DNA from 2 places in the Pseudoalteromonas sp. S327 genome. Region 2 is predicted to be linked to the other one. Evidence: predicted binding sites of a transcription regulator. Region 2 holds the regulator's gene; the other holds the start of a gene.

Region 1 (12,021 bases), on a different contig from region 2:
TATTTTCCAGCGTTTTTTACTGTTAATAGCCATTGTTGTATTTGGCTTAATAGTACTTAGTATATCTAGCTTAACTCATCAATATAGCTCACTCAAAAACGAGCAATATCTAAAAACCCAAAATGTAGTAGAAACGGCATACAGTGTTATTGAGCATTACCACCAGCTTGAACAAAACAATACACTCACACAAGCGCAGGCTCAATCACAAGCACTGGCCGCTATAAAAGCGCTGCGCTATGACAAAACAAATTACTTTTGGGTAAACAACTACCAGCCCAAAATGGTAATGCACCCAATAAAGCCTGGGCTTAACGGTAAAGACTTAAGTAATAATAAAGACCCCGATGGCAAAGCACTTTTTGTAGAAATGGTGAACATTGTAAAACAACAAAAAGAAGGTTTTATACCTTATAAATGGCCAAAACCAGGAAAAGACCAGCCGGTAGATAAAGTCGCATTTGTAAAAGGCTTTAGCCCGTGGCAATGGATTATTGGCTCAGGCGTATACCTAGATTCAATAGATGAAGCATTTAGCGAGCAGCGTAATCTCATCATAATTAGCGCTTTAGTTATGATTATTGCTGTCATTTTATTAAGTTACTTTATTGGTAAAAGTATACTCACGCCTACTCGTCTTGCCGCAGACATGATGAAAAACATATCGCAAGGTGAAGGTGACTTAACACGTACGCTAAACGAATCGGGCAATGATGAAATATCAGAGCTGTCACGCTCTTTTAATTTATTTGTTTTAAAAATGCGCGAGTCGTTAGTACATGTATCGCACAGTGCTGATGATGTAAGCAAACACGCTCATACGGTGGATGAGTCAAGTAAAACAAGCCACTCCTTCATTGAACTACAAAACGACAGTTCCACACAAGTAGCCGCCGCCATGGAGCAAATGACGCACCAAATTCATGATGTGAGTCGTAATGCCGAAGCCGCTGAACAAGCTGCCAATGATGCAGCGCACAATGCCTCAACCGGTAAAAACGTGGTAGCGAATACCATTACCGCCATAGAAACACTTTCAAGTAATATAGAAACAGTGAGCCAAGTAACTGAAGATTTAGCAAACGAAAGTAACAATATAGGCTCTGTGCTTGATGTGATCAGAAGTATATCGGAGCAAACAAACTTACTTGCACTCAACGCTGCTATAGAAGCGGCTCGTGCAGGCGAGCACGGTAGAGGGTTTGCAGTTGTTGCCGATGAAGTGCGCACATTAGCCAGCAGAACTGGGCAAAGCACAGATGAAATTCAAGCCATGATCACTAAATTACAAGAAGGCGCTAAAGCGGCAGTAGAGGCGGTAAAATCAAGCCAAGCACTGTCGGTGACGACGGTAGAGCAGGTTTCATCTGCAGATACATCGCTCAATGAAATAGAAAGGCTGGTATCTATAATTACCGACATGAACAGCCAAATAGCCCGTGCCACCGAGCAGCAAACACAAGCTGCTGACGAGGTTAATTTACGTATTAACGAGCTATCTCAATCAACCGAGCAATCACTAAATAATACAAAGCAACTTACCGATGCCAGCGATAACCTTAAACAAAGTAGCCAAGGGCTTTCGAGCGTGGTTAATCGCTTTAAATTAAAATAATTAAAAAACAAAAGCCCTGAATTAACAGGGCTTTTTATTACATAAGCGTTTTTAGCTTATACCATTTCGCATAATTAAGTGATCTATTTTTAGGATGGAAAAACGTGTTGATGGCTAGGCAAAAAATTTGCTATTTAGTTGTTCTAAATGAGAATTTTTTAACACAGATAGCGACACGTTTAGCCCCGAAAAATGATTAAGTATTATTGCGGATTGGTATTACATACAGTAGCGCGCAAACAAGCTCGTTACTGATGCTGCGGTTGGCTTGCCGTGCTGCCAATCACCGCCTTCGACACCACTACCAGCAATGTCCATATGTACATAAGGAAGCGGCTGCTCAGAGTCGTTACCGTGTTTATCAAGCCCACCAACAACGGCTAAAAACGCCATAGGGAATTGATGCCCACGGGCTGTAACAGCAGAGGCGGCATTATTGCTTGATAAAACATCATCAGCGAGGGTACGCGGTTTGATAAAGTCGTAATCTTCACGGCGAGAGCGAGAAACCTCAGCTGCATCTGCCCATAAATCACCACAATCCGCTATTTGACGAGAGGTATTAGCGCTACGTGCAGGTCCGTTTTCAACATACGCTCCGTAAGGGCCCATAGCACGTGCCGCATGGCCTGTAAGGGTTGCCACGGTGAACAGTGTTGGGTTAACTTCACCTTTGGCGACATCTTTCATTTCGCTAAGTAGGTCACCCATAGCTAAACGCCCTTCTGCATCGGTGTTACCAATGCGTACACGTACGCCTTCACGGCTAGTGATAATTTCATCTGGTACAAAACAATCTGAGCCAATTGAATTACGAACCACAGCTAAGTAAGAAATAACTTTAACGCCTTTAGGTTGGTAATCTGCCACGGCTTTCATAAAGCCCGCAACGGATGCAGCCCCACCTTTATCGCGGCTCATACCCGCCATGTAACCGCCTACTTTTAAATCGGCGCCGCCGGTATCGTATACTAAGCCTTTACCAACAAACATTAGCGTGCGCGTTACTTCACCTTCTGGCACGTATTCTAGCTTAACAACACGTGGATGATGGCGCTCAACCGCATAAGATGCGCGCGCAACAGTGCTAAGCATAGGGTAGTTTTTATCTATCGTGTTAATATCGTCAATCACATCAACCGCTACTTTAGAGCCTTTAAAAAGCTCAACACAGTAATCAGCAAAACGTGGTGGCGCCATACGTTCAGGCTCAGTACCACATAAATCACGTGCCGCATATTGCCCTGCTGCAATTGCATTTACAGCTTTAACTGTTTGCTCATTTGCATCTATTAAACCTATTTGCGTAATAGGTTCAATGCTTTCGCCGTGGTATTCGCGCGCCTCTAAAGGCTGCCATAATGCTTGGCATGCCCCTAAATACGCCACTTCTAACGCATGCTGGTAACGCGCATCTGTATGTAATTTAGGTAAGTAAATAGCAGGGTTCACACTACCCGCGGCTTTTGCTTCGTTAATCGCTAGTTTAGCAGCATCAAAGTAGCGCCTTACATCATCGTAATCGCGGTTAAGCGGCCCCGTAGGTGCTAAAACAACGCGTACATTATCAACCACTAAAAACGTAACTTGTTTACCAATACGAGAATCTACTTTAGCGTGTGATTCGATAGCATCACTTAATGAGTTATTGGCTAATTGAGAAAAGTCATCACTAATTATAATAAGTGCATCGTGAGAAAATGAGTCAAAGCTTGCACTAAGTGATTGTGCAGCTATCGCTTGAGGATATGCCATAAGTAAAACTCCTGTTAGAAAACATAAGGGGCTATTATCGTTGATATAAAAACACAAAACCAGCCAACTGCGATCAGCTCATGTTAATCTGGCAACTTGGTTTTACAGCTAACTAAAGTGACTCAGTGTTTTAAGAAGAAACTAACAACAACTATATAGCTTTTAGTAAAGGCAGCCCCTGCTTGCTCCACGTTTAAATTACTGTACTAAAGCACTCTAAATTGCAAAAAAGCGTGTGGTTAATCAAGAATACTCAGTTGCAGATTTAAATTAGGTTCATTTTTAACACCTACCCCAATACCTAATAAACGCACCGGTTGCTGCATACCGCGTTGATACGCCTTAGAGAGTAATTCAGTAAAAATAGCAGTATTTAATTGATGATGAGCTTGATCCGCTGAGGTAACAACAAAGTTTGCAAACTTCACTTTTACACTTAGCTTATTAATACGATTTTGTAGCTGTTGCTTATTAAGGCGCGCTGTTAGCTCTTCGAGTAATTTAGGTAACTGATCTAAACATTCTTGTAAGCTATTTTTATTGTATTCATAGGTGTGTTCAACACTAAGGGATTTACGGACTCGCTCAGTGGTTACTTTACCAATATATTCGCCAGCACATTTTTGATAAAGCGATACACCAAAATTCCCCACATGCTGCTGCATCCAATTAACGCCTTTCTCGCGAACGTCTTTACCTGTGTATAACCCCTTTAAATTAAGCTTTTCGAGGGTTACTTTGCCCACACCAGGGATTTTACCCAGCGGTAAATTATTTAAAAACGCATCAACTTCATCCGGTAAAACCACAAATTGACCATTGGGTTTATTTTCGTCACTGGCTATTTTGGCAATAAACTTAATGGGGGCAACCCCGGCAGAGGCAGTAAGGCCGGTATCGTTATAAATATCTGCTCTAATTTGCTGAGCAATAAGCGTTGCGCTGCCTTTGCATGCGGTGCTGTTGGTTACATCTAGGTAAGCTTCATCAAGCGACAGCGGCTCTATTTGGTCGGTATAGCGTTTAAATACAGCGCGTATTTGGTTAGAAATTTCTTTATAAACCGCCATGCGCCCAGGCACAATAACTAAATCGGGACATAATTGCTTAGCGTGGTAGTTAGACATAGCCGAGCGAACACCATATTCGCGCGCTATATAATTTGCTGTAGAGAGCACGCCACGACGGCTATTGCCACCAATCGCTAAAGGCACACTGCCAAGTTTGGGGTTATCGCGCATTTCAACCGCTGCATAAAAGCAGTCCATGTCGATATGAATAAACTTTTTCATTACCACATAACAACTGTTTATTTATACAGCCATTATTAAGGATTCACTTTCATTAAGCAAGTCCATTAAAGCCTGTTTAACTTGCTAAAGTTAAAAGCGCTACTAGGTGTAGCGCGTTAAACCGTGCAAGCTTTAAACAGCTTTTTTAAAACGGCTGCTTAAAGCGCTTTGATTTTTTAAAGCAATGTAGCCAAAAAACAAACTCCAATAAAAACCCCGCAGCTAAAAGCATTATGCCGCCGGAGGCATTACCCATTGCATAGCAAGCAAAAGACGCTATAAAAACTAAACTGGCTAAAGCCCAATTAATTATATTTTGCATGTGTGTTCTCGTGTGTGTGTTGTCTGTGTTATTTAACTGTAGTCCTAAAAATAAATAGGTACAATCATCATATAAAAAAACATGGCATTTATTGTCTTGAGCTACAAACACCATATTGATAATCTCATTCATTTAAAACTAAGAGTACACATACATGCAAAGGTTCAAAGATCAGCACCCTATACATACCGATATCACCGTAGCATGGGCCGATATGGACGCCCTACAACATGTTAACAACGTGGTGTACTTGCGTTATTTTGAAATTGCGCGTATCGATTTTCTAAATAAAATAAATCAGTTTGATACGATAAAACCAGGTGGAATAGGCCCGGTCATTAGTGAAAACAATATTCGCTATAAACGTCCAGTGACCTTCCCAGATACCTTAACCGTAGGTATTACTATTTCAGATATAAAAAGCGACCGTTTTATGATGAATTACTCTGTATTTAGCCATGCTCAGCAAGCTATTACTACCACAGGCTATTCTCAAGTTGTTATGTTTGACTTTAAAACAGGACAAAAAGCGGCGATTTCAGAGCCATTACTATCGGCACTACACCAATTCGCTTAATTAGGTTTTATTGCGAATTGGTATTAATTATCCACTCTCAAGATCTTACATAATTTAAGGATTTTAAATGCAATACAGTCCGTTAGGCAGCAGCGGTGTTGATGTTTCTAGAGTATGCTTAGGCAGCATGACTTGGGGTAAACAAAATACCCAACAAGAAGCCGATGAGCAAATAGCTTATGCCTTGGCACAAGGCGTTAATTTTATAGATACTGCCGAAATGTATGCCGTTCCTCCTTCACCAGAGACCTACGGTAAAACAGAGCAAATTATAGGTAACTGGCTTAGTCGCAATGCGCAAAAGCGCGGTGATATTGTATTGGCGACCAAAATTGCAGGCAATGGCCTATCGTGGGTACGAGATGGCGGCGATATAACACGCAGCGCTGTCATTGAGGCCGTAGATAACTCGCTGAAACGCCTACAAACCGACTACATAGATTTATACCAATTGCATTGGCCTAATCGCTCTACCCCACATTTTGGCAGGCAGTGGCCAGGTAAACTCACTTTTAGTGACGTAGATACTGAGCAACAACAAGCGGGTATGCTTGATATTTTAGAGGGCCTTAATGAGTGTGTTAAAGCCGGAAAAATAAAATATTGTGGCCTTTCAGATGACACCCCATGGGGCATTAGCCAATTTTTAAATTTAGCAAAAGCGCATAACTTACCGCGTATGGTGTCTATTCAGAACGAGTTTAGCCTAGCGCACGCTAAAGATTGGCCCTACTTAATTGAGCAGTGTATCCATGAAGACATTGCTTATTTACCTTGGTCACCGCTTGCTGCAGGCCTGCTAACGGGTAAATACCTAAACGGCGCGCGCCCAGCTGGCTCGCGTTGGACATTTATGCAGCGCAATGGCATTTTTAGAGATACCCCTAACGCGCAAAAAGCCACGCAGCGTTATGTAGAGCTTGCACATGCAAGCGGCATAACCCCAGCCCAATTGGCACTTGCTTGGTGTAATCAAGTCGATGGCGTTACCTCGTCAATTATTGGTGCGACCAGCATGGCCCAATTAAAAGAAGACATTGACGCTTTTAGCATAACTTTAAGCGACGACACACTAGCTGAAATTGGTACTATTTTTAAAGATTACCCGCAGCCATACTAAACCAAAATAATAGGCAGTTTTTTTACTGCCTTTTTCTCTCTTACATTTGAACATATACAAAGTAAAACTATACTAAAGTTAACTTAAATGGATTATTTTTAGTGAGTTATGCTTAGAAATGTAATTTTATTCTTTGGTGTACTAGGTGGTTTAATGCGTTACGGGTACGCTGACAATACTCACCCAATTAAAGAAATTGTATGGCTACAAAGTTACACGCCCCCGTTTCATATGGATAAAGATTCGCATGCGCCGCAAGGCGGTATTTGTGACAACCTCACCGAGCAACTAATTAACAGTATTGATGATGTAAAACATACGCGACTAATCGTGCCGCAAGAGCGAATTAATAAGCACTTAAATGAAGGCGATAATGCATGTTTTCCGTGTGTTATTCATAAAAAAACGGCCAATGGGGTGTTACAGTTTTCTACCCCCACCACGGTTTACCCGCCTTTTTCGGTTTTAACCACTCAAAAACTTGCTCCAGAAATACACGCTAAGCATGGCAGCCCTATTAAACTTATTCATTTATTGTCAGACGAGCAATATGTATATGGTCAAGCCGCGGCGCGCAAGTTTACTTCAAAAATTAATAAAATAATCGAAAACACCACGGTGTATCATAAAGCATCGCTAAGCTGGAGCAGCGAAAATGAAAGCCAAGCTGTTATTGCTCGCTTAAGTCGCGGCTTTTTAGATTACACAATAGACTACCCGTTTATGGGGGATTATTTTGTCAACCACAGTAAGTTTAAGAATATAGTCAGTTTGCCAATTGAAGAAGACCCCAGAGAGTTTGTTTTAGGGGCTATAGGGTGTGCAGTAAGAGCACCGAATGATTTTGCTACCAAGGCGCTTAATAAAATAAATAAAGCGCTACATAAGCAGGTATTACAATCGCCTGCTTATATAAATAGTCAGCGTTTTTGGTTAGAGCAAAGTTTTCCGCAGTTTACTAAGCATTACCAACAGCAAATACTCAATCCTATTGTGCCTGCCAGCTCTGCGATAACAAGCACGTCGAATTAGCATACAAGCTTACTGTAAATACGCTATTTGCAGGCACTTCTCCTACGCCTGCAGGCGTCCCTGTCATTATTACATCGCCATTTTCTAAGTGCATAAACTCATTAATTTCACTTAAAATATCTTTAGGCTTATGTATCATAAATTGCGTATCGCCTTGCTGAATAACGTTATCGTTAATTTTAAGCTCAAACGTAAACGCCTGCTCGGCATCCGCAATACTTACAAAGGGCGTTAGTAATACCGAGCCGTTAAAAGCCTTGGCGCGCTCCCACGGTAGCCCTTTATTTTTAAGCTTACTTTGCACGGTACGTTTAGTTAAATCCAACCCTAAACCTACGCCTGCCAACTCATTATTTTTAATAACAAAACACAGCTCGGTTTCATAATGCAGTGTGTCGTTATTGTGCGTAGCAAATAAGGTAGACGAAAGCGCACTGTTCGGTTTATTAAACAATACCATTTGATCTGGTAGCTCATTATTAAGCTCAGCAATATGCGCGGTGTAATTACGCCCAACGCATACTACTTTAGAGGGCGTTAATATCTCACTTTCTAGTTTTATCGACTGCATAAAATAACTTCTAAATTACGAGCTGATCAAGGTTTCTAATAAGCTCAGATTAATCGGCTTCAAAAGTACATGATTAATATTTAAATCTTTGATCTGCTTAGGATCGGGCTCTGCACCACTAACAATCACTAAGCTTAAGTCAGGGTAACGTTCGTTAATTTGCTTCCCTAAATCTACACCACGCCCGTCAGGTAAGTGCATATCTAGCAATACCTTATTAAATTGTTGGTCATGATTGAGGGTTTGTAAACACTGTGCACACGTTGAGGTAATAACGGTTTCTACCCCTAAACTTTCTAGCAACAACTGCGTAATTTGCGCTGCATCTTGGTCGTCCTCAACCAATAAAAAGCGCTGTTTTTTCTCTATTACAGCTTTGTCGCTGTGAATGTTTTTAGCTTGAGGCGCATGCTCTGACGATACTAAGTAATCTTGTAAGCATTGATACAAAGAAGAGCTATCAACGGGCTTTGGTATTACATCGTTAAAGCCAAGGGCGGCAAGCTCTTCATGTATGCCTTTCATAGTGGCGGCAGTAAGCGCAATAATTGGGCCTGTATAGCCCATTTTTCTAAGCTCTATTGTCGCTTCTTTACCGCCCATTACAGGCATATGTATATCAATAAAAATAATGTCGTAAGGTGAGCGATACGCCTCGGCAATTCTTACTTTTTCAAGCGCTTGCTGGCCATGCTCGGCGTAGTCTACGCGCGCACCACATGTGCTAATCATATGGCCAACTAACATACGTAAATCGCGTAAATCATCAACCACTAATACGCGGCCAGTCACTTTGCATGGTGCTGATTTTGTCTGTAATTGCGAGCCACTACTAAAGTTTAATACTTGGCGTTCTACTTCACTTATATCACCTGGGTACACCGAAATAGTAAAGGTAGAGCCTTCGCCCATTCTAGAGGTTAAATCGATACTGCCGTGCATACGCGCTAATAGCTCGGCACAAATCGCAAGGCCTAAGCCTGCTCCGCCAACAGAGCGCGATTCTACATCGGCTATTTGCTCAAAGGGTTTAAAAATTAATGCTTGTTTTTCAGGGGCAATCCCCATGCCTGAATCTTTAATACTAAAAAATAGCATTTCTTGGCCTTCAACCCACTCGGTCCAGGCACTAACCACTATTTCGCCCTTTTCGGTAAATTTAACCGCATTATTGATTAAGTTAATGAGTATTTGGCGTACGCGGGTGGCATCTACTCTCACAATAAGAGGTAAGGGCTGTAGAGACTCAAAGCGAAGGTTTAAGCCTTTATCAAGCACAGATACACGCATTAAAGTGTAAACATCAGCCAGCATGCTATCTAAGTTTACTTCACTTAAGGTGAGCTCTAATTTGTCGGCAGCAATTTTAGATAAATCGAGCACGTCGTTTAACAAGCTCAGCAAGTGCTTACCGTTTCGGTAAATAACCCCTAATTCGTTTTCGGCCTGTTTGCTAAAGTCGCTTTGCAGCAGTAACTCTGTGTAACCTAATATAGATGAAAGCGGGGTACGTAATTCGTGGCTTAAGTGGGCTAAAAATCTGTCTTTTGAGCGGTTCTCTGCCTCGGCTTTTAAACGCTCTACTCGCTCGCCTTCAACATCTTTACGCGCTAAAGCATAACGTATAGCGCGAGCAAACCGGCTCGAACTCATTTCTGTTTTTATAAGGTAATCTACCGCGCCGGCATCAAGTGCTGCAGAGTCTAATTCATCATTAGATTGCCCTGTAAGCATAATAATTGGCCCGCTAAACCCATTAGCAATGGCCTTTTTTAATACACTTAGCCCATTTGAGGCGCCTAATCGATAATCAAGCAAACAAATATCGTGATCGTTTTTACTTAAAATGCTTATTGCTTGCTCAGGAGAGCTTATCCATTCTATGTCAAATGTATGTGAATCTAACTGATCTAAGTAGTCGCAAGTGAGAATGTAATCATCTTCATCGTCTTCTACTAAAAGTAAGCGAGTCACTTTATCTAACATACTACCTCCTTTTAATTGCATTTAATAAGCCCCTAATTAGGGGCTTAATGTTGCTACTTATTTAGTCGTTAAACGTTGTCGGCAGCTCTACAAATTCTACCCAGTATTTTCCTAGGGTTTTCATTAAATCAACCAAGCCATCAAATGTTACCGGTTTAGTAATATAAGAGGCCGCTCCTAAGTTATAGCCTTTAACCATGTCTTCTTCTTGCTTAGAGGTGGTTAAAATAACAACCGGTATGCCTTTAAGGTTTGGGTTTGCCTTAATGGCCTCAAGTGCTTCACGGCCATCCATACGTGGCATATTTAAATCAAGCAAAATCAACCCTGGGCGTGGCGATGAATTTTTATCTTCAAACTTACCCTTGCGCTCTAAGTACTCTAATAATTCAACCCCATCTTCCACAAAATGCAGCTCGTTTAATACACGGCTTTCGGCTAGCGCATCTTGCGTGAGTAGGCGATCATCCTCGTCATCATCTGCCATTAATATTGTAATAGGTTTCACTTTTGAATACGGCATCTAAGCCTCTCCTTGTAGTGTGAAAAGCGTTGTTTCCACAGGTAATTTTATTATGAAGGTTGCCCCTTCACCGTCTTTACTATGAGCGGTAATTATCCCACCATGCCGCTCAACTATACGCCTACAAACTGAAAGCCCAATCCCTGTGCCTTTATATTCCGAACGCCCATGCAGGCGCTGAAATGGTACAAATATTTTATCAGCATACTCTTGTGAGAAACCAATACCATTATCTTTTATGGTAATAATTTGCCAACCCACTTTTTCGTTGTGCTCTTCACTAAACTCGTCTTTGTGCTCGTACATTACGCTTATGTGTGGCTCAACACCTGGTTTTCTAAACTTAACAGCGTTAGACAGTAAGTTTAAAAACAACTGCTGCATTTGGCTTTTATCGGCTTGTATAACCGGTAGTTCGCCCACCTCTACGTGCGCATTGCTTTCTTTAATGGCAACTTCTAAATCACTTAAAATGTCGTTAACTACGCCTTTTAAGTCAGTGTCATCAAAGTCTCTACCTCGGGTTGTTACCCGCGAAAACTCTAGCAAATCGTTAATAAGGTTAGACATACGTTGCGCTGCATTTTTCATACGGCCTATGTAATCTATGCCTTTTTCGCCCAGTTCATCTTTAAACATGGTTTCTAGGCGGTCACTAAATGCTTGAATTTTTCGTAGTGGTTCTTGTAAGTCATGGCTGGCAACAAACGCAAACTCTTCAAGCTCACGGTTTGAGCGGCTAAGCTCATCTGAATATAAGGTCAGCTCTTGCGTGCGCTCAGACACTTTAGTTGCAAGTGTTTCGTTTTGTATTTCAAGCTCCTCACGGTATTTAGCCGCGTTTCTTAAATTTAGGCGTGTTAATAAAAACATACCTATTATTAAAAGCGCACTGGTAACCGCTGTAATAGCAAAGGTGATTTTTGCTTCATTTTTTATTTGTGCCAGCTTAGAAAAATGGCTCACCTTAAACAGTAATTCTCGGTCTTGAATATCATTAACTTTAACGCGAATATCTTTGTATAGCTCTCGCCCTCTGTGCGTATTTAATACATATAACGCACGGCGCTCTTTGTCATTAGTAGCCAGCTTAACCGTTTGTTTAAGCTCTTTAATTTTAGCTTCTGTTAACACTAATAGCTCAGCAATTCGCTCAGCTTGGCCATCAATTTCAGAGTGTAGAGACTTTACATGCTCCATTTGCGATTCTATTTGCCCTATCGCATCG
Region 2 (12,021 bases):
ATGGTTGTGAGCATTTTAATTAGTTACCCGTACGCAGAGCACTTTTCGATGCAGGTACAAATATCAGCGCATATTAGTACGATTGTAGTGGCAGCTATTTTAAAAGTTAGTTATGTGCTGCGTTGTGTTGCGCAACATGGTTTAGGGCAGGAAGTACGCTAATGCGCCCACTAAATTTAACAGAGCCAATGCCAGCGCACATAGCTATTCATCACGTAACAAAATGGCCGTTATGGATGCTTGCATTTAGACCCTACTTTTTAGCAGGCGGTTTGCTGGCACTTTTATCGATAGGGTATTGGTTACTTATTTTAACGGGCTATGCTAGTTGGCACTTAACCATGCCAGCCACACTTTGGCACGCGCACGAAATGCTATTTGGCTTTGCAGGAGTGGTAGCAGTCGGTTTTTTACTTACGGCGGCACAAAATTGGACGGGCGTTGAAAGTATAAGTGGCAAAGCACTTATGCTACTTACTTTTGTATGGATAAGTGCTCGTTTAGCATTTTTTATAAAGCTGGCTGATTTTGCTAATGCTAATTTATGGCTTGTTACTTTGCTACAGCTAGCATGGTGGCTTGGGGCAATTACGGCACTGGCTAATATGCTATTAACAGCACGCAGTAAAAATAATTACCCGTTTTTAGTTATTTTAAGCGTGTTGTGCGCCCTTAATACTCTTTATTTACTCCTTGTTTTAAATAACAACATGCAGCTTGCATTAGCTGTGGTTGACACTGCGGTACTGGTTGTCAGTTTACTGGTCGGCATTGTAGCAGGGCGGGTTATTCCTTTTTTCACAGCTAAAGGCTTAGCGCTTAGCGAGCAAGTACGCACTCCTAAAATTGATAAAGCACTGCTGTATTTATCAATATTGGCAATTACTTTATTTTTTATTAGTAAATTATTTTTAAGCTCAATTAGCCCTGCATTCATTGTTGCAATAGTGGCTGTGCTTCACTTAATTCGCGCAAAACTTTGGTGGCATACAAATGTGCTAAAAGTGCCTTTATTATGGTCTTTGCATTTTTCTTATTTTGCTTTAGGTGTTGGCTTAATGATGATTGCACTGAGCTTTTACACAAGCGTAATACCCTTCAAAGATGCGCTCCACCTTATCACTATTGGCACAATAGGGATGATGATTTTAGCCATGATGACCCGTGTATCGCTAGGCCATACAGGGCGTACGCTTAATACACCTAAATATATATCTGTTGCTTTTGCGCTTGTGCTGGTGGCAGCTATTACTCGCTCCATACTCCCCTTAATTATTGGGCCACACTTTGCTTGGCAGATCAGTGCCTTGCTGTGGTTAGTGGCTTTTTTGTTATTTTTAATTTACTGCACACCTATATTAACGCGCCGTCGTGTTGATGGGCGCCGTGGTTAGTTTACCTACAGGACTACATTATGTTATCTGATAAAACCATTGAGATTGTTAAAAGCACTGTTCCGTTATTAGCACAGGCCGGCACGGTTGTGACCGATCATTTTTATAAGCGACTATTTAGCCATAACCCAGAGCTTAAAAATATTTTTAATATGAGCAACCAAAACACCGGGCGCCAGCAATTTGCTTTGTTTAACGCCTTAGCGGCATACGCCCAAAATATTGATAACTTAGCGGTGTTAAAAGAGGCATTAGCGCGCATTAACCATAAGCACACCAGTTTAAATATTTTACCAGAGCACTACCCCATTGTTGGTGATCACTTAATTGGCACCTTAAAAGAGCTAATACCAGAGCAGTTTACGCCGGATGTAGAATACGCTTGGCGTGAAGCTTACGCACTGCTTGCTGATATTTGTATTACCGAAGAAGCGGCTTTATATGAGCACAGTAAAAATAAACACGGTGGTTGGACGGGCACGCGCCAATTTGAAATAACCAATAAACAGGTTGAATCAGCACTCGTAACAAGTTTTACACTAACGCCTATAGATGGCAAAGCGGTGATTACCCATAAACCAGGCCAGTATTTAGGGATTAAAGTTAAACCAGAGGGCGCTGAATATGAAGAAATTCGCCAGTATTCTATTTCACAAAAAGCCAATGGTAAAAACTACCGTATTAGCGTTAAAAAAGAGCTACAGCCAAAGCCTGGCATGGTGTCTAATTATTTACACTCACTAGCTCAAGGCGACGTAGTTGAACTGTACCCGCCTGCAGGAGATTTCTTTTTACGAAATAGTAAAAATCCAGCGGTACTTATTTCAGCAGGTGTTGGGCAAACCCCAATGCTTGCGATGCTCGAAACGCTATTAAGCGATAACCCTAAGCAAAATATTATGTATTTACATGCGTGCGAAAATACGCAGCAGCACTCGTTTGCACACTATTTAAATGAATTAAGTACGGCTTATAACAGCTTGCAAACTATTACGTGGTTTAATCAAAGTAGTGAAGGGGCTGGTTTTACAGGGTTAATGGACTTAACTGCCGTAAAAACACAGTTACCTCTTACAAATGGCGATTTTTACTTATGTGGCCCCGCTGGGTTTATGGCGTTTGTGAAAAGCCAGTTACTGGCACTAGGTGTTAAAAACGAGCATATTCATTACGAAGTGTTTGGTCCGCATCAAGACTTATAAACCAAGGGAAAAACGATAAAGGCACACAGCATAAATGCTGTGTGCCTTTTTAATAGTATTTTATTGTGCTTTACAACTTACGTTTTTAAGCTCAATAGACATATCTTTTTTAGGATAATAAAGCACGCACTGCTTGCCGATTATTTGTAAAACAAACTTTTCTGGCTTGATATTATGCGCGCCCATTATGGGCATACCATTTGAGTCTTTACTATTTCCATGGCTTAGTAATAGCTCGCTGCGTTTAGTAAAAACGGTGTCGGCCAGTGTAACTAGTGTGCCGCCCTTCGCTTTTATAATCGCTTGCTGGAGCGTGGCTATAACGCCTGGGTTTACCTCGGTTAGTAGTGCAGGCTTAGCAGTGGCATTACTCATACTGTTACAGCCTCCAATAAATAATAAGCTTAATATTGCCAGTAGTTTAGCCATTACTTATCCTTATTTAACGTAGGCCAGGTTAAATCCATATTGCCACGGTTAACGTTATTAGGTGCGTTCAAAGGTAATAGCTGCTTGCTATCGCCAGCAGCGCTTTGTACTTGTGTTTTAATACTTGCAGAGGCGGTGCTAACAGGGCACGTGCCGTTATTATCAATATGATAAAGCGCAGTAGAGAGTATCCCTTCGTTTGGATCGCCTAATTGATTATCAAAGTCGTCACTGACTACACAGCCTTTTACATCAGCATCAAACTGCGGTGTAGGCGTTGGCGTAAAGCCTGCTGCATATTCACCAAACCCTTTACTGTTAATACCGCTAAATTGAATGGTGTAATAGGTGGTGCCACAGTTATGTGTTGGGGTAAAGCCGTATGGTTTACCGCAGGTTGTGTCGCCAATGAGCACTACCTCGGCGTCAATGCCTTTTAAGCCATTAATAAAGGCTTCTGATGCCGAACACGTACCCGATGTACTAAGCACATACACCTTAGATAGGTTTAAATCGGGGAGGCTTTCGCCAGTGCTAAAAAAAGTTGAGTAATCAATTTCTTCATCTATGAACGGAAAAGGCGACTCTACCGGTTGTTTATCGTTTTGCTGAGTTTGGTAATAAATACGGTTTTGAATGTTGGCGCTGCCCGCCACCATGTAAGCCAGCTGCGAAGAAAGCGCTAATAAACCGCCTCCGTTATATCTAAAGTCGATAACAAGCTCTTCCACGTTATCGGTTTTAAATTTATTAACGGCAGCAATTAAGCCTTCTTGGGCAATACCTATATGGCTATTAAACTGCATGTACCCTACGCTAGTGCCATTTGCAGTGGTAATGGTTTTTACGTTTTGAACAGGCGTTTGCTCTATGTTGCCGGCAGTTACGTTAAAGGTTTTTTCACCGCCATCGTTACTGCGCACAACGATGGTGTGCGAGTCGCCATTAGTAGGGCTAAATAAGCCTTCGTTTAAGGTATCTACGCCTGCTTGTGTGCTGGTATTAATGCTTACGCCATCAACTTCAAGTACGGTATCGCCACGTTGAAAACCAATTTGGCTTGCTGGTGAGTCGTCTTCTAGGTAGGCAACACGTAAAATTCTATCAGCTGGGTCGCCAATAAATGCCCAATTTATACCATAGCCTGAGGTTACCCCTGATTGCGCTTCTTGAAAGTAGTCCTCAGAAGGCTCTGAAAAATGAAAATTATCTTTTTTATCACCAGAGTCGGTTAGTTCTTCGGTTTTTAGTTGGGCAAAATAATCGGCCACTGTAGCAAAGTTTTCAGGGTCGTTATCAGCTATTTCATCATACCAAAGGTAGGTTTCGTCGCTCCACGAGCGAAGCCAAAGCTTTTCGTAAAGGGCCGAACCCGCTTGGTCTGGGTAAGGCGCATTATTATTAAACGGATCGTTACCTGTGCGTGGGTTTTCGCAAAAGTTTTTTAACTCCTCCGATGGCTCAAATACACCTGCCGTCCATGTTGGGGCTGTACTTGCAGGAGGTGTGACGACTGGGTCGGGCGTTTCATTCATGCTGCTACCACCGCCACAGCCAACAAGCGTTAGGCCTGAAAGTGCAGCAATAATAGCGAGTGTTGCTTTATTATTTTTAAACATACAAAACTACTTTTTGTAAATAAGTTGTTTAAAATACTACAACACCCGCTCATTTATTCAACGTATTAGCCCCTAAATTATGTAAATGAGTGTATACACTTAGGTGTGCTACAGCTTACTTGCGCTGCTTTTATCTGCAAATGCTTGTTTTTGCCAGGCATCAAATAGTTTTTGTTGTTTAGCTGATATTTTTAAGCCGTATGTTTTTTGCATATAGGCGTAGGTGTCGGCAATGCGCTTACGGGCATAAAAAGGAGGCTCTACAACGCGTTGTTTAAAATTAACCTTTACTTGGCAGCGGCCATATTGGGTAGCGTTTTCGCTAAGCATACCAAAGCGATAGTTAGAGCGATCTGCGTTAATTTCGCCAATAGCAGGGGCTAAATTGTTTATATCGGCTTCCATTTTTCTAAATTTAGCACTGACCTTGCGACAGTTTTTACGACCACCGTTTTGCCAGCATTGTAGCTGGTGACCAAATTCCCACGCCGACACTATATGCTCCCACTCTATACGCAGTGCACGTACATTAACCTTGCCAGAGGAAGTTAACGTATTACGCGGAATATAACCACAGTTGCTAGGGTCGGGGATTAGCTTTTTACCTTGTTTTTTAATGTCGCAGCCGCAGTAAAGGCTTTTGGCGTTTTCGGGTAGGGTTTTAATTAAGTGCCTTTTAGCCGTTGAAAAGCGGGTAAATTCTTCACTCGATGCAGAAAAACAAATACAACAAGCCACAAAGGCCAAAATAAATTTAAGCATATCCATCACATACGTGAACTACAGGAGGCGCTAGTCTAAAGTTTTGCTGCTAAAAGATAAAGCCTGAACAAATTTTAATCCGCAATGCTTAGTACACTCTATACTGATATAAAAAATAGCGAGGAGATGACTATGCTAGGTGCTTTTTCAATAAGTTTAACGGTTAAAGATATTAGAGCCTCAAAAGCGTTTTACGAAAAGCTGGGCTTTAGCGAGTTTGCAGGTGAGATAGAGCAAAATTGGCTAGTGATGAAAAACGGTGAACATTTAATTGGTTTGTTCTCGGGTATGTTTGATAAAAACATGCTGACCTTCAATCCTGGCTGGGATCAAAACGCACAAACCGTTACAGAGTTTAAGGATGTTGATACGCTTAGCGAATATTTTCAAAACGCTCATATCCAGGTTGAACCTGTGGGTGATAAAAGCTTTATTATTACAGACCCAGACGGCAACCCTATTTTGATTGACCAACACGTGTAAGTTTTTTTAGCCTAACGTTTTGTATTAATAAAATAATACCGCATAAACAAAATAGTACGCTGGTGGCTGCAAAACTGATGAGGAGCGGGTTGTTAAAATCTTCTCGCTCGTCGTAATCCATTATGTGTAGCATCCAAAAAAAGTCGAATATGCGCCATAGTGTGCTGCGAACGCTGATAACTTTGCCGTTAATTGCATTTAAATACAGCGTAGTATTAAAGGTGTCGTTAAATTGTACTTGCCACACATTTTTTTTGTATCCCACCTCTCGAGTGCCTTGTTTTAAAAGTGTAGTGCTAATTGGCTTAGCGTCGATGAGTAAATGCGCTTGTGCATTAGCGGTAATTTGTATTTTAGTGGGTGGCTGAAAAGGGCGGCCCGTTAAACCATTAAAGCTTTGCTGCTCGTCAGTATTAATAACAGTAATAAGCGGGGTCGTTAAAAAGTGCTCAAACACTATTTGCGTGGGGTTAGGCACTTGCGCAGTAATATTATCGAGTGATGTGGGGTAGTCTGCTTGAGTAAATGGGTTTGTAAGTGTGCGCTTAGCAAGGTGCTTACCGTGTACGTATTCAAGTGGTATCGCGCTCATTACTAAGCCGCCTAAAAGCCAAGCTAAAATTTGTAAGGCAAGTAAATAGCCTAGCCACTTATGTAGTTTTCGAGCGCGTTTAAATAGTTGTTTTCTCATTTTGTGCTTCTTATTATTTTTAGCGTTAGTGTATTACAGCAGCCCATGCTTTTACTGCGGCATTTTGTCGCAGTTATTCATAAGCTTACTCTAACTTTATAAAAATAATAAAAAGGAGCGGTAAAAAATCAGTGAGGCTGTGTTTAATGCTCACGTAAGGCATTTATTAGCCCTTGTTTACTCATTTTAGAGCGGCCACTAATGCCGAGCTCTTTAGCTTTATTGTACAGCTGCTTTTTAGTGCGCTGCTCATACTTTGAGGCTTTGCCGCCTTTGACAGCGGTTTTATGAGTATTGCTATTAGCAATGCGCGCGGCTTTTTGTTTGCTCATTCCTTCATCTCGAAGCGCATCGTACTGATCGTCGTTTTTAATTTGCGGGCCATGATCTACCATAATTTCTCTCCTGAAGCGTTTAATTACACAGTGTGTGTATAACTTTATACATAAACGGTAAAATTAAGCGTAACTAGCCTAACCCGTTTTATAAGGCAAATTAGGTGCCAATGGCGTTTAAACAGGTATTTTCTATTAATAAAGCCATGTTTAGCGCTTAGTTGATTTGGTATAAAAGTAAAACTGCGTTAAAGTTTGCGATGAAACTATAAGAGGGTAAAAAGCAGACAATGTCGGAAATTCAATTTTTAAATGTAGATCTAGAGCTTGAGTCTAAACAAGATATTAGCGCCCTAGTGGCAGACTTAAAGAAAAACGCGATGGTTTTGCATTATGACAAAGACGAATATCGTCAATTGGCGCGTATTGAAGCCTCAGGTGATATAACCACGCCAGACAAAGCAATCAACCACTTATGTGAATTAATAGAGTCGTGTTCACGTAATGCGCTTAAGCAGTGGCTAAGCTGTTCGCGCAGAACGTTTGATATAGGCTTTGAGTCGGGCACGTCACCTAAGTGTTTTAACCAAGCTCTACATGCAGATACACTGCTACGTATATCTGCCATTGGCGCTGGGATGGAAATAACGATTTACCCTATCGAAAAGTAGCCATAGTTAATTATTTGCGCTCGACAACCGCTGCGGTCATTTTTGATACGCAGCAAAGCTCGCCGCGGCTATTGGTTATTTTTATTTCCCATACAGAACTGCGCTTACCAATATGAAATGCACGAGTAACGGCGGTTAAAGTGCCATTTCGAGAGGCCTTTAAGTGGCTGGCGCTAATTTCCTGTCCAACACAATAAAATTTTGTAAAGTCCACGACAAAGTTAGCGGCGTAGCTTGCTACGGTTTCGGCAAGTACCACATTTGCGCCACCATGTACCATACCAATAGGATTATGATGCTCAGGAATTGCGGGCATGGTAGCCACCAGGTAATCATCTCCTATTTCGGTTATTTCTATGCCCATGGTTTTCATTAGCGTGCCTTGGCCGTTTATTCCCTCATCTAACTGTTTGCAAAGCTCTAATGTAATGGGTTGATGCCAAATACTCATAATTACTCCTTTATATTGAAAGTAAATTTATAGCATTTTAAATACTGAACGTCTGTAATTACCTAAAATTTATCCAGACGCGGTCTATTTAGCTATTTTAAAGCACAATTTAAATTTGCGATTTTTATTTAACTGTATATACTCACAGTTAAATGTACTGTATGGAAAACCAGTTGTATGCGACCATTAACTAAACGCCAAGCTCAAATACTCGAACTAATAAAAGTTTTTATTAAAGACACTGGTATGCCTCCTACACGTGCCGAAATTGCGCAAACACTCGGTTTTAAAAGTGCCAATGCCGCAGAAGAGCACTTAAAAGCGCTTGCCAAAAAAGGTGTTATTAAAATGAAACCAGGTGCAAGCCGTGGTATTCAATTGGTTGAAGAAGAAGAGCCTGAGCAACTAGGGCTACCATTAATAGGTAGAGTTGCAGCGGGTTCGCCTATTTTGGCGCAAGAACATGTTGAGAGTCACTGTAAAATAGACCCACTCATGTTTAAACCAGCCGCCGACTTTTTATTGCGTGTTAACGGCATGAGTATGAAAGATATAGGTATTATGGATGGCGACTTACTTGCTGTACACCGTACTCAAACAGCAGAGAACGGCCAAGTTGTGGTTGCACGAGTAGATGAAGACGTGACCGTAAAACGCCTAGAAAAAGCAGGCCGAAAAGTATTATTACACGCCGAAAACGAAGAGTTTACGCCTATAGAGGTAGACCTTGAAAACGAATCTTTTAATATTGAAGGGTTAGCCGTTGGCGTAATAAGAAATGCCGACTGGATGTAATTTTTAACTATTTTTAAGTAATATCTATAAATGCGCACTTTTTAGTGTGCATTTTTGTTTTAAAAACAGACCTTCCCCCACCTCAAAGCGCCCTAAAATTATTTAGGCTGTAAACTTTTTTTCACTCATACTTTTATCTTCCTAAGCGTGTTACATCCCTTAATTTTGCTCGTATCTTGGCTGTTAAATAACAATTTAATACGCCGTCATTTAGTCAATTTTAAAATATCACTTGATTGTTTTTTATACTAAAACTTGCTTGTTGTACGTTTTTTAGCTAATCATTAATGTGCTGGACTAACAATAACTCACAGCTTTTTAGTTATGAGAACACACAATATACACAAACCTTTTGTTGTCCTAGCGATACCGATCAAAGATAAGATTGGTTAAAAATAAAAATAACGAATTGGCGTTTAAGCCGTATGCCTCTTCGCTTTGCATTCGCAATAGCATCAAAGGAGCCGTCACATGGGTAAACTGACCTCTACCTTGTGGCTTGTGTTGATTATGTTCCCGCAGCAAGTGCTGGCTAATAGCCAATACAATATGCGCAAGGGCGTAACCGATATAAGTAATAATGTATATCAGCTACACATGACCATATTTTTAATATGTTGTGTGATTGGGGTGATAGTGTTCGCAATAATGTTTTGGGCACTGATTCATCACCGTAAATCTAAAGGGGCAGTTCCTGCCCAATTTCATGAAAGTACCAAAGTAGAAATTCTTTGGACTGCCATTCCGTTTGTTATTTTAATTGCCATGGCAATCCCTGCCACTAAAACCCTCATTGCAATGGAAGATGCCAGTAAGGCCGACTTAACCATTAAAATTACAGGGTCACAGTGGAAGTGGCATTATGAATATATGGGCGAAGACGTAGAGTTTTACTCTATTTTATCTACCCCTCAAGACGAAATAGCCAACCTTGCTAATAAAAACCCTAATTACTTACTTGAGGTTGATAAACCTTTAGTACTGCCAATTAATCAAAAGGTGCGTTTTTTAATGACCTCTGATGATGTTATTCACTCTTGGTGGGTACCCGATTTTGCCGTTAAAAAAGATGCCAATCCGGGGTTTATCAACGAAACGTGGACCAACATTAACGAAGAAGGTATTTACCGAGGACAGTGTGCAGAGCTGTGCGGTAAAGATCATGGCTTTATGCCCGTGGTGGTTGAAGCTAAATCGCAAGAGGACTTTAACGCATGGCTTGCAGATGCTAAGCAAGCTAAGCAAAAAGCCGCACTTGCTGATGCAGCATTGCTTGATACAACAATTCCTAAAGAAGAGCTAATGACACTAGGTGAGCAAGTGTATATGGCAAGTTGCGCTGCGTGTCATCAACCTACTGGTATGGGGTTACCGGGCGTATTTCCTGCGTTAAAAGGCAGCCCCATTGTTTTGGGTGATATAAAAGATCACATTGATGTAGTGATTCATGGCCGCCCAGGAACTGCAATGCAGGCATTTGCAAAGCAGCTCTCAATTAAACAACTTGCAGCGGTAATTACCTATAAACGTAATGCGTGGGGTAATGAAACGGGTGATGTCATCCAACCTAGTGAAATTCAGGCAGCACTTGATGCGGAGGCGAACTAATGAGTAGCATAGTAGAACAACCTAACGCCAATGACGCTCACCACGGCCACCACCCAGCCAAAGGTTTTAAACGTTGGTTATACACAACAAACCATAAAGATATTGGCAGCATGTACTTAATTTTTTCGCTGACTATGTTTTTAATTGGCGGTGCAATGGCCATGGTTATTCGGGCTGAGTTATTTCAGCCAGGATTACAATTGGTAGACCCACACTTTTTTAACCAAATGACTACAGTACACGGTTTAATTATGGTGTTTGGTGCTGTAATGCCAGCCTTTACGGGACTTGCTAACTGGATGGTACCGCTCATGATTGGCGCGCCAGATATGGCACTGCCCAGAATGAACAACTGGAGCTTTTGGATTTTACCCTTCGCTTTTTTAATTTTATTGGCATCGTTATTAATGCCTGGAGGCGGCCCCGCATTTGGCTGGACGTTCTATGCGCCGCTTTCAACAACGTACAGTAACGACAACACCGCAATGTTTGTGTTTGCAGTGCACATTATGGGGATTAGCTCAATTATGGGCGCAATAAATGTAATTGTGACCATTGTTAATTTACGTGCCCCAGGCATGACATGGATGAAGCTACCATTATTTGTATGGACATGGCTAATAACCGCATTTTTATTAATTGCTGTTATGCCCGTACTGGCCGGAGCGGTCACTATGGTGCTCACCGATAAATACTTTGGAACCAGCTTTTTTGATGCGGCAGGCGGCGGCGATCCGGTGATGTTTCAACACATATTTTGGTTTTTTGGCCATCCCGAAGTTTACATCATGATTTTACCCGCCTTTGGTATTATTTCGACCATAGTGCCTACATTCTCACGTAAAAAACTATTTGGTTATGCCTCAATGGTTTACGCAACCTCCTCTATTGCATTACTGAGCTTTATAGTGTGGGCGCATCATATGTTTACGACCGGTATGCCCGTTGCTGGCGAGCTATTTTTTATGTACGCGACCATGTTGATATCGGTGCCTACAGGGGTAAAAGTATTTAACTGGGTAGCCACTATGTGGCGAGGGTCAATAAGTTTTGAAGTGCCCATGCTATTTAGTATTGCCTTTATTGTGCTGTTTACTTTAGGGGGCTTTTCGGGGCTGATGTTGGCTATAACCCCTGCTGATTTTCAGTATCACGATACTTACTTTGTGGTGGCGCACTTTCATTACGTGTTAGTTACGGGGGCAATATTTTCGATTATGGCGGGGGCTTATTATTGGCTGCCTAAGTGGACGGGCAACATGTACAACATTGCCTTGGCTAAGTGGCACTTTTGGTTGTCGCTGGTAAGCGTAAATGTATTGTTTTTCCCTATGCATTTTGTCGGGCTGGCAGGCATGCCGCGCCGTATTCCCGATTACGCCCTGCAGTTTGCTGATTTTAACGCAATCATAAGCATAGGTGGGTTTGCCTTTGGTTTATCGCAGTTACTCTTTGTGGCGGTGGTAATTAAATGTGCCCGAGGGGGCGATAAAGTCCCTGCAAAAGTGTGGGATGGTGCTGAAGGTTTAGAGTGGGAAGTGGACTCTCCTGCGCCGTATCATACTTTTTCTACGCCGCCGG

Evidence for each region. The regulator LexA, encoded in region 2, represses DNA repair genes until DNA is damaged. The targets are predictions, from matches to a motif close to TACTGTATNNNNATACAGTA.
Region 1: a site for LexA is predicted at 4,674-4,693, ahead of dinB (DNA polymerase IV). Genes of this name have one in related genera too.

The regions. Positions count from the first base shown of each region.
Region 1 is NZ_PNDP01000076.1:31,295-43,315, reverse strand. It holds gene CWB60_RS19255 (methyl-accepting chemotaxis protein) at 1-1,615, shown strand, start outside; gene CWB60_RS19250 (M17 family metallopeptidase) at 1,835-3,370, opposite strand; gene dinB (DNA polymerase IV) at 3,610-4,662, opposite strand; gene CWB60_RS19240 (acyl-CoA thioesterase) at 5,139-5,561, shown strand; gene CWB60_RS19235 (aldo/keto reductase) at 5,629-6,681, shown strand; gene CWB60_RS19230 (ABC transporter substrate-binding protein) at 6,790-7,713, shown strand; gene CWB60_RS19225 (fumarylacetoacetate hydrolase family protein) at 7,670-8,284, opposite strand; gene CWB60_RS19220 (ATP-binding response regulator) at 8,300-10,270, opposite strand; gene CWB60_RS19215 (response regulator) at 10,332-10,793, opposite strand; gene CWB60_RS19210 (sensor histidine kinase) at 10,794-12,021, opposite strand, start outside.
Region 2 is NZ_PNDP01000047.1:25,423-37,443, forward strand. It holds gene CWB60_RS14955 (hypothetical protein) at 1-162, shown strand, start outside; gene CWB60_RS14960 (NnrS family protein) at 162-1,394, shown strand; gene hmpA (NO-inducible flavohemoprotein) at 1,415-2,596, shown strand; gene CWB60_RS14970 (hypothetical protein) at 2,657-3,025, opposite strand; gene CWB60_RS14975 (S41 family peptidase) at 3,025-4,644, opposite strand; gene CWB60_RS14980 (endonuclease) at 4,753-5,412, opposite strand; gene CWB60_RS14985 (VOC family protein) at 5,539-5,889, shown strand; gene CWB60_RS14990 (hypothetical protein) at 5,864-6,580, opposite strand; gene CWB60_RS14995 (DUF7218 family protein) at 6,724-6,975, opposite strand; gene CWB60_RS15000 (hypothetical protein) at 7,206-7,586, shown strand; gene CWB60_RS15005 (PaaI family thioesterase) at 7,597-8,037, opposite strand; gene lexA (transcriptional repressor LexA) at 8,215-8,832, shown strand; gene coxB (cytochrome c oxidase subunit II) at 9,304-10,440, shown strand; gene ctaD (cytochrome c oxidase subunit I) at 10,440-12,021, shown strand, end outside.